3 regions of the Mesorhizobium sp. M7A.F.Ca.US.005.03.1.1 genome follow, and region 3 is predicted to be linked to each of the others. Evidence: predicted binding sites of a transcription regulator. Region 3 holds the regulator's gene; each other region holds the start of a gene.
What was found. Region 3 encodes PhoB, which activates phosphate uptake and scavenging genes when phosphate is short. Its sites were predicted from a motif close to TGTCATNNANCTGTCAT; they were not measured.
Positions count from the first base shown of each region.

Region 1: phnC (phosphonate ABC transporter ATP-binding protein) is a predicted target of PhoB. The motif match lies at 2,874-2,890, and genes of this name have one in related genera.
Region 2: ugpB (sn-glycerol-3-phosphate ABC transporter substrate-binding protein UgpB) is a predicted target of PhoB. The motif match lies at 1,870-1,886, and genes of this name have one in related genera.

Region 1 is NZ_RZRO01000093.1:2,466-7,980, forward strand. Features, by position in the region: gene phnE (phosphonate ABC transporter, permease protein PhnE) at 1-879, opposite strand, end outside; gene phnD (phosphonate ABC transporter substrate-binding protein) at 937-1,845, opposite strand; gene phnC (phosphonate ABC transporter ATP-binding protein) at 1,938-2,795, opposite strand; gene EN990_RS27960 (DapH/DapD/GlmU-related protein) at 3,169-3,786, opposite strand; gene phnL (phosphonate C-P lyase system protein PhnL) at 3,783-4,490, opposite strand; gene phnK (phosphonate C-P lyase system protein PhnK) at 4,699-5,475, opposite strand; gene EN990_RS27980 (alpha-D-ribose 1-methylphosphonate 5-phosphate C-P-lyase PhnJ) at 5,472-5,515, opposite strand, start outside.
Region 2 is NZ_RZRO01000017.1:34,198-39,712, forward strand. Features, by position in the region: gene EN990_RS10530 (EAL domain-containing protein) at 1-1,588, opposite strand, end outside; gene ugpB (sn-glycerol-3-phosphate ABC transporter substrate-binding protein UgpB) at 1,950-3,260, shown strand; gene ugpA (sn-glycerol-3-phosphate ABC transporter permease UgpA) at 3,419-4,339, shown strand; gene ugpE (sn-glycerol-3-phosphate ABC transporter permease UgpE) at 4,349-5,197, shown strand; gene EN990_RS10550 (sn-glycerol-3-phosphate import ATP-binding protein UgpC) at 5,206-5,515, shown strand, end outside.
Region 3 is NZ_RZRO01000049.1:682-6,196, forward strand. Features, by position in the region: partial or broken gene pstA (phosphate ABC transporter permease PstA) at 1-46, shown strand, start outside; gene pstB (phosphate ABC transporter ATP-binding protein PstB) at 64-882, shown strand; gene phoU (phosphate signaling complex protein PhoU) at 909-1,616, shown strand; gene phoB (phosphate regulon transcriptional regulator PhoB) at 1,633-2,322, shown strand; gene EN990_RS20090 (ROK family protein) at 2,339-3,586, opposite strand; gene xylF (D-xylose ABC transporter substrate-binding protein) at 3,856-4,896, shown strand; gene EN990_RS20100 (sugar ABC transporter permease) at 5,039-5,515, shown strand, end outside.

The sequences.
Region 1 (5,515 bases), on a different contig from region 3:
CGTCGTGAACAGGAGCAGCACGAGGGCTATCGTCTTGGCGCCGAAGCCGCGCGAGATCGACAGCTTCAACTCCTCGCCGATACCGCCGCCGCCGACAGCGCCCATGATGGTGGAAATGCGGACATTTATCTCAACACGCAGCAGCGTGTAGGACATGAAGTTGGGCAGCACCTGCGGCAGGCCGGCGAAGCGCACCCGCTCGAACCAGTTGGCGCCGACGGCCCTCAGGCCTTCCTCGGCGCGCATGTCGATGTTCTCGTTGATCTCGTAGAACAGCTTGCCCAGCGCGCCGATCGAATGCAGGCCGATGGCGATGATGGCGGCGATCGGGCCGATCGAGACGATGGCGGCGAACAGGCCGGCGATGACGATCTCGGGAAAGGCGCGCAGCAGTTCCATGAGGCGCTTGACGATCAGCCGCAGCACCGGATGCGGCGTCAAATTGCGCGCCGCGATGAAGGAGAACGGCACGGCGAAGACGAAGCCGATGAAGGTCGAGACCAGGGCCACGTTGAGCGTGGTCAGCATCAGCTCGAAATATTCGGGGATGTAGAAGCTGCCCCAGACATAGGAGCGGCCAAGCGGAAAATTGAATTCCTGGGTGCCGGTGTCATGCGGAGAAGCGATGTCGAACATCGCCCGCCAGACATCGTTCCAATCCTTGGGGACGAGCCAGCTCAGGAAATCCAGCAAATGCGGCAACCGGTCGAAGAAATGCCCGGCATTGGCCTCGTCGGCGAACCACATGGCGCTGCCGAGCGCGGTGATGAGCAGGCCGACACCGATGGCGGTGTAGAGCCGGCGCAAGGACGTCTGGCGACGCCAGGCGTCGGCCATCTGATGAGTGGCGCCGGAAGGGGCTGTCACGGAAAGGGTCATGATCGGACATGCAAGAAGGGCGGCGTTTTCTCGACGCCGCCCTTCCTGATTTCGCCGTTAGCCGCCGATGGCTGCCTTACGGGCTTCGACGATGACGTTGTAGAAGTCCGCCTTAACCGGGACGTAGCCGGTAAAGTCGCCGCCCTCGACGCCTTCGAAGCAAGCCTTGTCCTTCTTCGGCAACTGCGTGAAGAAGTCGGCGAGCTTGGCGGTCATTTCACTGCCGAGCGCGGTGCGCACGACCAGCGGGCCGTTCGGGATCAGACCCGAGCGCCAGACCTCGACGAAGTCGTTGGGGTCGACGGCGCCCTTGGCGACTTCCTTGTGAAAGGTGCCCGAGGTGTAGCCGTCCTTGAAGTCGCCGATGCCGGAAGAATCGTCCACCGCCACGTCGACCTTGCCGTCACGCACGGCCAGAACGTTGTTCTCGTGGCCGCCGTTGAACTGGGTCGAGGCGAAGAATTTTTCGTTCGAAGCGCCGGTATCCTTCGGGATCTGGGTCAGCGGGATCAGGTAGCCGGAGGTCGAATCCGGATCGGCGTAGCCGAGCTTCTTACCCTTGGCCGACTTGATGTCGGTAATGCCGGAGGATTTCAGCGCCAGGCCGATCGAATAATAGCCGGTGGCGCCGTCGGTCTGCTGGGTGGTGAGGATCGGGGTGACCGCCTTCGGGTCCTTGAGAGCGACGCTGGCGTAGCCGGAAGCGCCGAGTTCGGCGAAGTCGAGCGTGCCGCCGAGCAGGCCCTGGATGACGCCGTCATAGTCGGCGGCGGGGAACAGCGAGACCTTTTCGAAGCCGAATTCGGCCTTCAGATGGTCGGCGAGGCACTGGTAGTTGCGCAGCCGGTCGGATTCGTTTTCGCCGCCGAGAATGCCGACGCGAAATTCCTTCATGTCGGCGGCATGGGCCATGCTGGTCGCCATGGCGAGCACCGAAACGGCGCCAAAGACCATCTTCCTGAACATTGGATATTTCTCCTGTAGGTTCCGGCCCCGCGCCGGCAGCGTTATCGATTTTGACAGGTGCCCTTGACGTGGGCTGGCGATCCCAACCGCTCTCAATATCCCGGGAATGCGGGCTCGAGCGGTCCGGCGGATGCGGCGATCTTTCGGCTGAAGGCAACGCTGGTCGAGGTGATGGCCTCGGAGATTTCCTGGCCATTGCTGTCGGCGCCGTAGACGAGGCGCACCGCCTCGCGGTTGAGCTCTTCCGGCGGGCCGTCGAAGACGACCTTGCCGGCAGCCATGCCGATGATGCGGTTGCAGTAGGTCCGGGCGGTGTCCAGCGTGTGCAGATTGGTGACGACGGTGATGCCTTCGCGCAAATTGATGTCCTGCAGCGAATCCATCACCACCTTGGCGTTGAGCGGGTCGAGCGAGGCGATCGGCTCGTCGGCGAGGATCACTCTGGGCTGCTGCATCATGGCGCGAGCGATGGCGACGCGCTGCTGCTGGCCGCCCGACAAGGTGCCGGCGGGCTGCAGGGCGGTGCGGGCGATGTCGAGCCGCTCGAGTGCCGCGACCGCCTCGGCGCATTCGGCGCGGGAGAACATGCCGAACAGGTTGGTGATGGTCGAGCGGTGGTTCAGCTTGCCGAGCAGCACATTGGTCAGCACGTCGAGGCGCGGCACCAGGTTGAACTGCTGGAAGATCATGGCGCAGTCACGCTGCCAGCGCCGCAGCGGCGAACCGCTCAGTTTCGAGACCTCGGCGCCGTCAAAAAAAATCGACCCCTGGCTGGGATCGATGAGACGGTTGATCATGCGAAGAAGGGTCGATTTTCCGGCGCCCGAACGGCCGATGACGCCAACCATCTGACCCTGCGGGATCGCGATGTTGATGTCGCTGACGGCAGTGTTCTTGCCAAATCGTCGGGTGACACCGCGGATTTCGAGCGTGGCGGAATTTGCTGGCATGGCGGCAGGTTCCAGTCCGGACCATTGATCGTCAGGCATTCGCCTAGCGCAGCCACATGAACCTGCCGTGTCGCGTTGATGTCAGTTTTGTTACGCTCCACAGGCCGGAGTCTGCGGCCGGCCCAGGATCAGCAGTCGAAGGTGATGTGGAATGCAGGCCTGGCGAGCTGGCGCCGGTGGCCAGACGGCACCACTTGATGCGCATATACTCGCCCGTCGCGCGCCGGCGATGGCGAGGCCGTCCTTCAGGCGTTCCAGACAAGGGCCGTCATGGCGTCGATGCCGGTGTCGAGAGGCACGTCATGCGGATAGCAGGGGCGGGGGCGGTTTGCCCCCGCTGCCCAGCGTCAGTGACAGCCCGTTCCTGGCGTCGCTATCCGCCATATTTCTCCAAGAACGCCTCGGCCTCGAGCTCCCGGAAGTCATCCAACGCGGCCCGCAGCCTTGCATGGTCCCAGTCCCACCAGGCCAGCGCCTGGTAGCGTTCGGCCGTGCGGCGATCGAAGCGCTCGCGGATCGGCTTTGCCGGCACGCCGGCGACGATCCTATAGGGCGCTACATCTTTCGAGACGACAGCGCCGGCGCCGACCGCGGCGCCATCGCCGATGGTGACGCCGGGCAGGATGGTCGAGCCGTGACCGAGCCAGGTGTCGTGGCCGATGGTGACCCGCTTGGCGCGGCGCTGGGCGAAGAATTCGCTCTCGTGCTCGGCATCGTCCCAGTAATCGGAGGCGCGATAGGTGAAATGGTGCAGCGTCGGCCGCCAGGTCGGGTGGTTGGTGGCGTTGATGCGCACGCTGGCCGCGATGTTGGCGAACTTGCCGATCGTCGCGCACCAGACGGCGCAGTCCTGCATCATGTAGGAATAGTCGCCGAGTTCGCTTTCCGAGACCCGGCTGCGGTCGGCGATCTCGGTCCAACGGCCGAGCGTCGAGTTCTGCACCTCCGCCGTCGGATGGATCAACGGCGTCTCGGATAATTTCCTGGTCATGCGGCGATTTTTCCGGGCGCGAAAGCGGTGACGTCGATGATGCGGTCGGCAACCGCCTCGCGCACGTCGTGGTCGTGGAAGATGCCGAGCAGGGCGACATCAGCCGCCTTCTTGGCGGCGATGAGTTCGATCACGACATCGCGGTTCCTGGCATCGAGCGAGGCTGTCGGCTCGTCGAGCAGCAGGATCGGATGCTCGGTGATGAAGCCGCGCGCGATGTTAACGCGCTGCTGCTCGCCGCCGGAGAAGGTCGCAGGCGGCAAGGCCCAGAGTTTCTCCGGCAGGTTGAGCTGCGCCAGCAAGGCGCGCGCCTTGCCGCGGGCAATCTCGCGATCCTCGCCGCGCTCGACCAGCGGTTCGGCGACGACGTCGAGCGCCGAGACGCGCGGCACGGTGCGCAGGAACTGGCTGACATAGCCGATCGTTTGCCGGCGTATGGCCAGCACGGTGCGCGGGCTGGCGGTGGCGAGGTCGATCAGCCCATCACCATGCGTGACGATGATCTGGCCTTCGTCGACGGCGTAGTTGCCGTAGAGCATCTTCAGGATCGAGCTCTTGCCGGCACCGGAAGGACCGCCGAGCACGGTGCATTCGCCAGCCCTGATCGAGAACGAGACACCGGCGACAACAGGCAGTTTGATGCCGTCGCGCAGGTGCATGGTGAAACTCTTGGCGACATCGGAGACAACGAGGGGGGTTGCCATCAGAAGGGCCTCCAATTGTCGTTCGTTTGCGGGCCAACGCCCGCCTCTGCCTTGCCAGGCATCTCCCCCTCAAGGGGGGAGATCGGCAGCTTTCTCGTTGCGCTTGTTCTGCAACATTGGAGAGTGGCGAAACCGAGGACGATAGCCAATCTCCCCCCTTGAGGGGGAGATGGCCGGCAGGCCAGAGGGGGGTGCCTTGGCGCCATCGTCAAACCTGCAAAATCGAGGAAACAAGCAATTGCGTGTAGGGCGCGCGGGGATCGTCGAGCACGCGGTCGGTGAGGCCGCTTTCGACGACGCGGCCGTCCTTCATCACCATCATGCGCTGCGACAAGAGCCGCGCCACGGCAAGGTCGTGGGTGACGACGATGGCCGCCAGACCGAGATCGGTGACCAGACCACGCAGCAGGTCGAGCAGGCGGGCTTGCACCGAGACATCGAGGCCGCCTGTTGGCTCATCCATGAACACCAGCCGCGGCCCGGTGACGAGGTTGCGGGCAATCTGCAGGCGCTGGCGCATGCCGCCGGAAAAGGCCCGGGGCTCGTCGTCGATGCGGTCCTCGTCGATCTCGACACGCGACAGCCAGTCGACGGCGGTGGCGCGGATCCTGCCGTAGTGACGGTCGCCGACCGCCATCAGCCGCTCACCGACATTGGCGCCCGCCGACACCGTCATGCGCAGACCGTCGGCGGGGTTCTGATGGACAAATCCCCAGTCGGTGCGCATCAGGAAGCGGCGCTCGGCCTCGCTCATGCGGTAGAGCTCGCGGAACTGGCCGTCGCGCATGCGGTAGCTGGCGGAGCCGGAGCTCGGCAGCAGCCGCGTTGACAGGCAGTTGAGCAGCGTCGTCTTGCCGGAGCCGGATTCGCCGACGACAGCCAGGACTTCGCCCGGCCACAGGTCGAAGGAGACGTTGTCGCAGCCGACGCGCGAACCGTAGAATTTAGAAAGTGCTGCGACACGCAGCAGCGGTTCGTCGGTCATTGCGCCGGCTCCCTTGTTCCCGAGGCAAGATGGTTTTCCG
Region 2 (5,515 bases), on a different contig from region 3:
CCTCGGCCCCCATCGATGCTTCGAAATAACGGTAAGTGTCCTTGCCTTCGGTCTTGGCCCGGTAGAGTGCCGTATCGGCGTGGCTTATCAGGCTGGCCTGGTTTTCGGCATCCGACGGATACACCGCAATGCCGATGCTTGCCGACACAAGGCCGCCGCCGACCGAGAGCCGGTTTTCCTCGCGCATGGCGGTCAGCACCGCGTTGGCGATACGGCCCGCCTCCAACGGGTCGGCCAGGTTCGGCGCGATGATGGCGAACTCATCGCCGCCCAGCCGCGCCACCATCTGCCCTGGACGAAGGATACCGGTCGCGCACTGCGCAACCTTCTGCAGCATGGCGTCGCCCGCGCCGTGCCCATACAGGTCGTTGACCTCCTTGAACCGGTCGAGATCAAGCAGCAGAAGCGCAAGCTGGCCGCCTTTCCTGGTCCGGCCCATCGCAGCGATTTCCGTCTCCAGCCGGCCGGAAAAGCTGCGGCGATTGGCCAGTCCGGTCAAGGGATCGAAATGGGCAAGCCGCAGGATCTCCTGTTCCGCCTTCTTGCGCTCGCGAATATCGCGGACCGCGACCACGTTGTGCGGTTTGCCACAGTAGTCGATGCTCCTGGCGATCAGCTCGACAGGAATGCTCGTGCCATCGCGACCGCTCAATTCGGCCTCCTGCGGCTGTTCGCCGAAGCCCGACATATCGGATCCGAAGAGATCGCCAAGCTGCATTCCGTTCAGCGTCGCTGTTGCGATGCCCGTCAGTGCCGCAATGCTGTCATTGGCACTGATGATGCGGTTGCCGTCGCAGACGATCAGCCCCTCCACGGCGGCATTGGCCAGGCCGTGCATGCGGTCGACCTCGAGCTTCTGGCGACGGAAGCGCAAATCGATCCACAGCGCCGATGCCGACAGAACCAGGATCACCAGTGTGGCGGCGGCGGCGGCGAAAGCCTGCGAGGTCGGCTCGATCGTGTATTCGGATATGACGATCGAGGGATCGGGGAAGATGGAGACGGCACCCATACCGATGAAATGCAGAGTGCAGATCGCCAGCGTCAGCAGCACCGCGCCGCCGGATGTCGCCTTCAAGGAGGGGCGGCGCTGCACGACACGCAGCGCCAGCGCCGCGAGCGTTACGCCGGCCAGCAGGGAAACGGCGACAAGCAACAGGTTCCACTCGATACGGCCCTGAACCTCGAACGCCGCCATGCCGATGTAGTGCATGGCTGCGATACCGCCGCCCAGCACGGCGCCGCCGACGAGATGATAGTCGAACTCATCCCGCAAGGTGGCGATCCACATGCCGGCTGCCGTCAAAGTGACCGAAGCAGCGAGCGAAAGCACGGAGAGTGCCGGATCATAAGCACTGGGTATGCCCGGTGTGAATGCGAGCATGGCGATGAAGTGCGTTGCCCAGATGCCAAAGCCGGTCGAAGTGGCCGCGATCATCAGCCAGGCAAGCCGGTTCCGATCTGTGGAACGGCTTATGTGCTGAAGCAGGTTGACAGCAGAGAAGCAGGAAATTCCGCAGATCAGCGCGGCGAGTGCGACCAGTCTCAGATCGTGTTCGTTGACGATACAATTGTAGACCGTCAGCATTTATTTCACCTGAGCTTTGGAAATAAACAGGGCAGCAGTATCGAGTAGCGCGTTGCCGTTGAGGGATCGATAAAGTCGGCTGCAACCTTGGCGTGTCTCTTCGGGTTGCTGCGGCTGCAATCAGGGCTGACACGCCGAAAGCCAGCTTGACAGTCCCGACGGTGCTTCCTGGCGCGCTTGTCGTCGCGCTAAGCCGGCTAACCGTATCGCTCTCCATGCCTCCAAGCGGAGGCGAGCGTTGCGTCAGGTAAAGGGTGAAGTTCGTCGATCTGCAACAAAACCGTTGTCTGATTGTCATGAGCGACACATATTGCCTTCGCGGGAGTGCCCCCTTTCGCCAATGACAAACGGGAGATGAAACATGAAGTCCTTCGGCTTCGCGGCCGGTGTTGCCGCTACCTTTATGATGCTTTCCTCAACCTCCGCTTTTGCCGTCACGCAGATCAGTTGGTGGCACGCCATGACTGGCGCCAATGCCGAAGTCGTCGACAAGATCTCCAAAGATTTCAATGCCAGCCAGAGCGACTATGAGCTCGTTCCGGTGTTCAAAGGCACGTATCCCGAGACGCTGAATGCCGGCATTGCCGCCTACCGCGCGGGCCAGGCGCCAGACATCATCCAGGTGTTCGACGTCGGCACCGGCGTGATGATGGCGGCCGAAGGTGCCATCAAGCCCGCAGCCGATGTGTTGACCAGCGCTGGAATGACCTTCGACAAGAGCCAGTATCTGCCAGGCATAGTCGGCTATTATTCGAAGCCGGACGGCACCATGCTCTCCTTCCCCTACAACTCCTCCTCGCCGATCCTTTATTACAACAAGGATATCTTCAAGAAGGCTGGTCTCGACGTCGATAGCCCACCCAAGACCTGGAATGAAGTGTGGGAAGACGCCAAGAAGATCAAGGCGAGCGGCGCGGCCGCCTGCGGCTACACCTCGACCTGGCTGACCTGGATACATCTGGAGAATTTCGCGGCCTGGAATGACGTGTCATGGGCCACCCAGCAGAACGGTCTGGCCGGCGGCGATGTCGAGCTCAAGATCAACGCGCCGATTTTCGTCAACCATTTCCAGGCGCTGGCGGACCTCGCCAAGGACGGCACCTTCAAATATGGCGGCCGCACCTCCGAAGCCAAGCAGATCTTCCTTGCGGGCGAATGCGGGATCATGACCGAATCGTCCGGCGGGCTTGGCGATATCGTCAAGTCCGGCATGAATTACGGCATTGGCCAATTGCCGTATGACAGCGACGCCAAGGGTGCGCCGCAGAACACGACGCCGGGTGGCGCCAGCTTGTGGGTTTTCGCGGACAAATCCGATGAGGAATACAAGGGCGTCGCGGCCTTCTTCGCCTACCTGTCGAAGACCGAGGTGCAAGAATACCTGCACCAGAAGTCGGGTTATCTGCCGGTAACGCTGGCGGCTTATGAAGCGACCAAGAAGTCCGGTTTCTATGACAAGAATGTCGGCCGCGAGACCCCGATCCTGCAGATGACGGGTAAGACGCCGACCGACAATTCCAAGGGCGTACGTCTGCCGAATCTGCCGCAGGTGCGCGATATCCAGAACGAGGAGTTCGAGAAGATGCTCGCCGGCCAGCAGACCGCGCAGCAGGCGCTCGACAATGCGGTTACGCGTGGCAATGCCGCGATCAAGGAAGCGCTGGGGAATTAGAGCGAGCGCAGGTCCTTGCTCTACGGCGCACCTACCTGTCCCGCCGGGCATCTCCCCTCGGTGAGGGGAGTTTTGCCGTGCCTTGCGATTTCGCCAATGGTCGATGATGCCCAGTCCGAAACGCTCATCAAAGCCATCTTGGCGGAGAGGGGTGCCGCATGGTGCCCCCCGCCTCATCACCTCGGAGTGGCTCCGTGACCCCTCGCGTCGTGTTCCCCAACAAGGTCCTTCCCTACCTGCTTGTGGCGCCGCAACTGGCCATCACGCTCGTTTTTTTCTACTGGCCGGCCGGTCAGGCGTTCTACCAATCCATGCTCAGGCAGGATCCGTTCGGGCTGAGGACCAAGTTCGTCTGGTTCGCCAATTTCAGGAAAGTGCTTGCCGATCCGGCCTACCTGAACTCGATCAAGGTCACGGTGGTGTTTTCCCTTGCGACCGCTATCGTCGCCATGTGCGTGGCGCTCCTGCTGGCGGTCATGGCAGAGAAGGTGGTGCGCGGCAAAGGTCTCTACCGCACGCTCTTGATCTGGCCCTACGCGGTGGCGCCGGCGATTGCCGGTATGCTGTGGCTGTTCCTCTTCAACCCTTCGATCGGGTCGCTGGCCTACATGCTGAGGAGTTTCGGCATCGCCTGGGATCCACTGCTCAATGGCACCCACGCCATGATCCTGCTGGTGTCCGCCGCTGCCTGGAAGCAGATCAGCTACAATTTCCTGTTCTTCGTCGCCGGCCTGCAGGCGGTGCCGAAAGCCTTGATCGAGGCCGCGGCCATGGACGGCGCCGGCGAGACCAAGCGATTCTGGACCATCGTCTTCCCGCTGCTTGCGCCGACGACCTTCTTCCTGCTGGTCGTCAACACCGTCTATGCCCTGTTCGACACGTTCGGCATCGTCCATGCCGTCACCGGGGGCGGTCCGGGCAAGACGACTGAGACGCTGGTCTACAAGGTCTACAATGACGGCTTCGTCAATCTGATCCTCGGTGACTCGGCGGCGCAGTCGGTCATCCTGATGATCATCGTCATCTCGCTCACCGCCATCCAGTTCCGCTATGTGGAACGCAAAGTCCATTACGGCTGAGGGCGAGCGATGATCGGCCAGTCACCGCTCCGCACCGTCATCGCCCACGCCATGCTGATCCTCGGCATATTGATCGTCGCCTTCCCGATCTACTACACGTTCGTTGCCTCGACGCAGACGCTGCAAACGATCCTCAGGCCGCCATTGCCGCTCCTGCCCGGCGATCAGTTCTGGAACAATTACAGCGAGGCATTGTTCGGCGGTGTCGGCCGCATCGGCGGCGTCAGCGTCGGCAGGCTGCTGCTCAACACGACGATCATGGCGCTCGGCATCGCGGTGGGAAAGATATTCATCTCGATCCTGTCTGCCTATGCGATCGTGTTCTTCCGCTTTCCGCTGCGCATGACCTTCTTCTGGCTGATCTTCATCACCCTGATGCTCCCCGTCGAGGTGCGCATCCTGCCAACCTACAAGGTGATGGTCGATCTCGGCATGATCGACACTTATGCGGGCCTGATCATCCCGCTGATCGCCTCGGCCACCGCCACGCTGCTGTTCCGCCAGTTCTTCATGACAATTCCTGGCGAATTGGTTGAGGCGGCGCGGGTCGACGGTGCGGGGCCGTGGCGCTTCTTCTTCGATATCCTGTTGCCGCTGTCGCGGACAAATATCGCGGCGCTGTTCGTCATCCTCTTCATTTATGGCTGGACACAGTATCTGTGGCCGTTGCTCGTCACCAACAGCAGCAACATGAACACGATCGTCATCGCGCTCAGAAAGATGGTCTCCTTCGCCGATGCCGATACGCAATGGCACCTGGTCATGGTTACAGCGATGCTGGCCATCGTGCCGCCGATCCTGGTCGTGGTGCTGATGCAACGCTGGTTCGTTCGCGGCCTGGTCGATTCCGAAAAGTGAGAAGCTGAATGGCGACCGTCGATCTGAAGGATGTGAAGAAGGTCTACCCCAGCGGTTTCGAGGCCGTGAAGGGCGTTTCAATCGCAGTTCCCGACAAGGAGCTTTGCGTGCTGGTCGGCCCGTCGGGTTGCGGTAAGTCCACGCTGCTCAGAATGATCGCCGGGCTTGAAACCATCTCCTCGGGAACAGTTGCGATCGACGGCAAGATCGTAAACTCAACCGGTCCGACCGAGCGTGACATCGCCATGGTGTTCCAGAACTACGCGCTCTATCCGCATATGAAAGTCTACGACAACATGGCCTATGGGCTGCGCAACC
Region 3 (5,515 bases):
CATCACCGCGATCGTGCTTCGGCGTCGGTTCGAGCGGCGCTGGTAGAAAAAAGGCATTTTGGTATGAACATCATGACCGAACAGTCCCTTGAAAACGCAGTGGGCGACAAGATGAAGTCGAACGAAGTGATAAAAATGCGCGGCGACAAGGTCGGCGTGTTCTACGGCGAGAAGCAGGCGCTGTTCGACGTCGATCTCGACGTCCGCCTGAACCAGGTGACGGCGCTGATCGGCCCCTCCGGCTGCGGCAAGTCCACCTTCCTGCGCTGCCTCAACCGCATGAACGACACCATCGATTCAGCACGGGTAACCGGCAAGATCACGCTCGACGAAGAGGACATCTACGACAAGAACATCGATGTCGTCGAACTCAGGGCGCGCGTCGGCATGGTGTTCCAGAAACCCAATCCGTTCCCAAAGTCGATCTACGAGAACGTCGCCTATGGTCCGCGCATCCACGGATTGGCCAAGCGCAAGGCCGACATGGATCAGATCGTCGAGTCCAGCCTGAAGAAGGCGGCGATCTGGAACGAGGTCAAGGACCGTTTGCAGGAACCTGGCACGGGTCTTTCCGGTGGCCAGCAGCAGCGCCTGTGCATTGCACGCGCCATCGCCGTGTCACCCGAGGTGATCCTGATGGACGAACCGTGTTCGGCGCTCGACCCGATCGCCACCGCTCGCGTCGAGGAACTTATCGACGAACTGCGTCAGAACTATACGATCGTCATCGTCACCCATTCGATGCAGCAGGCAGCGCGCGTGTCGCAGCGCACCGCGATGTTTCATCTTGGCTATCTGGTCGAGGAGGGCGCCACCGACAAGATGTTCACCACCCCCGACGACAAACGCACCCAGGACTACATCACCGGCCGGTTCGGCTGATCTCTGGCATATGAGGGACGAAGATCATGGGTGAACATACCGTCGCATCTTTCGATGAGGATCTGGAGCAGATCAGCCAGCTGATCCGCGACATGGGCGATCTCGCCCGCTCGATGGTCGGTGGCTCGACCAGGGCTTTGCTCAATTCGGACAATGCGCTGGCGCAGCGGGTGGTTTCCGACGACGCCATCATGGATGCACGCCAGCGCGAGCTGGACGATCGTGCTATCACGCTGATCGCCAAGCGCCAGCCAATGGCCAACGATCTGCGTGCGGTAGTCGGTTCGATCCGCATGGCCGGCGACCTCGAGCGCATCGGTGACCTTGCCAAGAACATCGCCAAGCGCGTCGGCACTGTCGGGCTGAGCGTCACGCCGCACGACCTTTCGCATTCGATCGACGCGATGGCGCAGCTGGTGCTGATCCAGGTGCAGGGGGTCGTCGACGAGTATGCCGCCGCTGACGCGGCAGCGCTTGCCACGCTCAGAAACAATGATGAACGCATCGACGTCAAATACACATCGGTGTTCCGCGAACTGCTGACCTACATGATGGAAGATCCGCGCAACATCACGGCGTGCACGCACCTGTTGTTTTGCGCCAAGAACCTCGAGCGGATCGGCGACCACGTGACCAACATCGCCGAAAATGCCTATTATGTTTTGACCGGCACGCAGTTGCCAGCCAATCGTCCGAAGCAGGACGAGACGGCAATGTCCGCGCCAGCGGCATGACAGGGGTGACCAGCCGATGATCGCGCCACGCATCATGGTGGTGGAGGATGAGGAGCCGCTAGGCGTGCTGCTCCGCTACAATCTCGAATCCGAAGGTTACCAGGTCGAGGTGGTGACGCGCGGCGACGAGGCCGAAATCCGGCTGCAGGAGAACGTTCCAGACCTTCTGGTGCTCGACTGGATGGTGCCTGCGGTTTCCGGTATCGAACTCTGCCGCCGGCTAAGGATGCGTCCCGAGACCGAGCGGCTGCCGATCATCATGCTGACCGCGCGAGGCGAGGAAAGCGACCGCGTGCGCGGCCTCTCGACCGGTGCCGACGACTATCTGGTCAAGCCTTTCTCGACGCCGGAGTTCATGGCCAGGGTCAAGGCGCTGCTGCGCCGGGCCAAGCCGGAAGTGCTGTCCAGCGTGCTCAAGGTCGGCGATATCGTGCTCGATCGCGAATCGCACCGTGTCTATCGCAAGAAGAGCGAAATCCGGCTCGGGCCGACGGAATTCCGCCTGCTTGAATTCATGATGCGCCATCCAGGCCGCGTGTTCTCGCGCAGCCAACTGCTCGACAATGTCTGGGGCGAGACGATCTACATCGACGAACGCACGGTCGATGTGCATGTCGGCCGGCTGCGCAAGGCGGTCAACAACGGCCGTATGCCCGATGTCATCCGCACCATCCGTGGGGCGGGTTACGCCATTCGCGAGGACTGAACTCCCTCGTTTGAACTCACGCCACGTTCTTGCCGCCGAGACCGGATCTCGCCTGCACGCCCGGCGCAAAAATCTCCTGATCGACGAAGATCAGCGCCCGCATGGCGCAGCCTTCGCGGATCAGCGGCAGTTCGTTCGGCTCGGTGTCGAAGGAAATCGACTTGGAATGCTGGCCGCCGGCGGTCTGGGCAATCGCTTGCCGCAATGCCGGCTCGATCAGGTCGAAGGCGGCGGCGCTGACGCCGACCATGGCGACGGGGGCCGGATCGATCAGCGCGAACAGGCTGCCGAGGCCGTAGCCGAGCGCTTCGCCAGCCTTGCGGTAGGCTTCCCGCTCCGGTCCGTCCCTCTCGCGGGCGGCGGCAGCCAGGGCGCGCATGTCGGCGTCGCTGACATCGGCGACGGGTTCTGCATCCTCGCCCATCTGCCGCGCGTTGCGCCAGATGGCATAATTGCCGGCATAGGCTTCGACGCAGCCGCGCCGTCCGCAGCGACACAGCGCCCCGTTCGGCCGATGAATCATGTGGCCGAATTCGCCGCCCGAGGAATGGGTGCCGGTGAACAATTCGCCCTTCAGCACCAGCCCCATGCCGATGCCGTGCGACAAAAGGATAGCGATGAAATCGTCGCGGTAACGATCGGGATCGCGCCAGCGCAGCGCCACCGCCATCATGTTGCAGTCGTTCTCCATAATGGCGGGGACGCCGAACTCCTCTTCGAATATGTCGGCGAAGGCGATGTCGGTGTGCGGCGTGATCGGCGACCACAGCATGGCGCGGGCACGGGTGTCGGTGATGCCCTGGACGGCCAGCGCGATACGAGCGATGCTGCGCACGTCCAGGTCGGGATCTTCCAGGCGGCGCCGCACGATTGCCGTGCACTCACCGATCAGCGAGTCGCGCGACATCGTCAGCGTGTCGAGCCGACGCTGTTCCTCGGATATTACCTGGCCGGCATAGTCGATGACGGCGACCGAGAGGAAGTTCAGCGACAGCACCACGGTCATTACCGCGGCCGCTTCCGGATTGAGGCTGAGGCCGACCTGCGGACGGCCGCGTTTGAGCGAGCCGGCCTCGCTCGGCTTGCTTTCGGTCAGGATGCCTTCGACGATCAGGTCGGATGAGATCGCCGAGATCGTCGAATGGCTGAGGCTTGTGGTTGCGGCGATCTCGGTGCGCGACGGCTGTCCGGCGCGGCGCACCGCGGCGATCACCATCGCGCGGTTGCGGCGGCGCAAATCGTCGTGGCGGATTCCGACCGACATGCTCTTTCATATCCTCCCGGTCGCCGCGGTTCTTCCTGCCCTGGAACGCTGTCGGTGACGCGGTCAAATACTGGCAGAAGCCGCGCGCCGTGTCATTTATTTATTCCGAGGCCCGAAAAAAATTCGAGACGACATCAAAATCCATCAGAATCGATGTTGACAGCGTTCGGGCGTTGGCCCAGTATTTTTTCGAGGCTCGAAAAAATAGGGCCTCTGTGCCGGCCCTCGGGCCAGTTTGGTCGCGCCATACGCGGCGCAGGGAGGATAATATGAAAAGATTCACAGCCGCCATCCTGGCGGGTGCCGCCATGTCGCTGACGCTCGCGTCTGTCGCGCAGGCGAAGGACAAGGTCGTCGGCGTTTCGTGGTCCAATTTCCAGGAGGAACGCTGGAAGACCGACGAGGCCGCCATGAAGACGGCGATCGAGGCCGCCGGCGACAAGTACATCTCCGCCGATGCGCAGTCCAATCCCGGCAAGCAGCTTACCGACGTCGAAAGCCTGATCTCGCAGGGCGCCAATTCCCTGATCATCCTGGCGCAGGATGCTTCGGCCATCGGCCCGGCCGTGCAGAAGGCGCTGGACGAAGGCATTCCGGTCGTCGGCTATGACCGGTTGATCGAGAACAAGGACGTTTTCTATCTGACCTTCGACAACAAGGAAGTCGGCCGCATGCAGGCCCGCGAAGTGTTCAAGGTCAAGCCGGAAGGCAACTACGTCTTCATCAAGGGCTCCGGTGCCGATCCCAATGCCGACTTCCTGTTCTCGGGCTCGATGGAAGTGCTCAAGGAAGCCATTGACAGCGGCAAGATCAAGAATGTCGGCGAAGCCTACACGGATGGCTGGCTGCCCGCCAACGCCCAGAAGAACATGGAACAGTTCCTGACCGCCAACGACAACAAGGTCGACGCGGTGGTCGCGGCCAATGACGGCACTGCCGGTGGCGTCGTCGCGGCGCTGACGGCTCAAGGCTTGGCCGGCACCGTGCCGGTCTCGGGGCAGGACGGCGACCACGCCGCGCTGAACCGCATCGCCCTGGGCACGCAAACCGTGTCGGTGTGGAAGGACGCGCGCGAGCTCGGCAAGAATGCCGCCGAGATCGCCTCGCAACTGGCCGACGGCAAGAAGACGAGCGACATCGCCGGCGCCAAGGACTTCACGACGCCGGGCGGCAACACCGTCAAGTCGCTGTTCCTGACTCCGGTTGCCATCACCAAGGACAATCTCAACGTCGTCATCGACGCTGGCTGGATCAAGAAGGACGAAGTCTGCGCGGGTGTCGCTGCCGGCACCGTCGCGGCCTGTAACTGATCCGGACCACTTCGAAATATCTGAACGCCGCGGCCCAAAAGCCGCGGCGTTTTCTCAAAGAATTGTGTTTCCGCATCATGCGGATAGCTTCTAGGCTGGGCTCCGGCATGCGCGTCAGACGGCCAGCCGGTGGGAGGAAATCATGACCGACACGACGTCCAACCCGCAGGCCGATACGGCGCGCGCGTCGGAACTCGGCGCCGTCGCCCGGTTCCTGAAGGCGACCGAGATCGACACCCGGATGCTCGGCATGATCGGCGCGCTGCTGGTCATCTGGATTGGGCTGCATGTCATTTCCAGCCTGCGCCTCGGCGTCAACCCGCTCGATTTCGACAGCCGCACCTTTCTCACGCCGCGCAATCTGTGGAACCTGTCGGTGCAGACATCCGCGGTCGCCATCATGGCCTGCGGCATGGTGCTGGTCATCGTCATGCGCAACATCGACCTGTCGGTCGGTTCCGCCGAGGGCCTGATCGGCATGGTGATGGGATTTGCCCAGGTGCATTTCCTGGTGCGTTTTGTCGGGCTCGAACTCGGCAATCCGTGGATCTGGGTCCTGGCGCTGGTCATCGGCCTGGCGCTCGGCCTGTTGATCGGCGCCTTTCAAGGCTTCGTCATC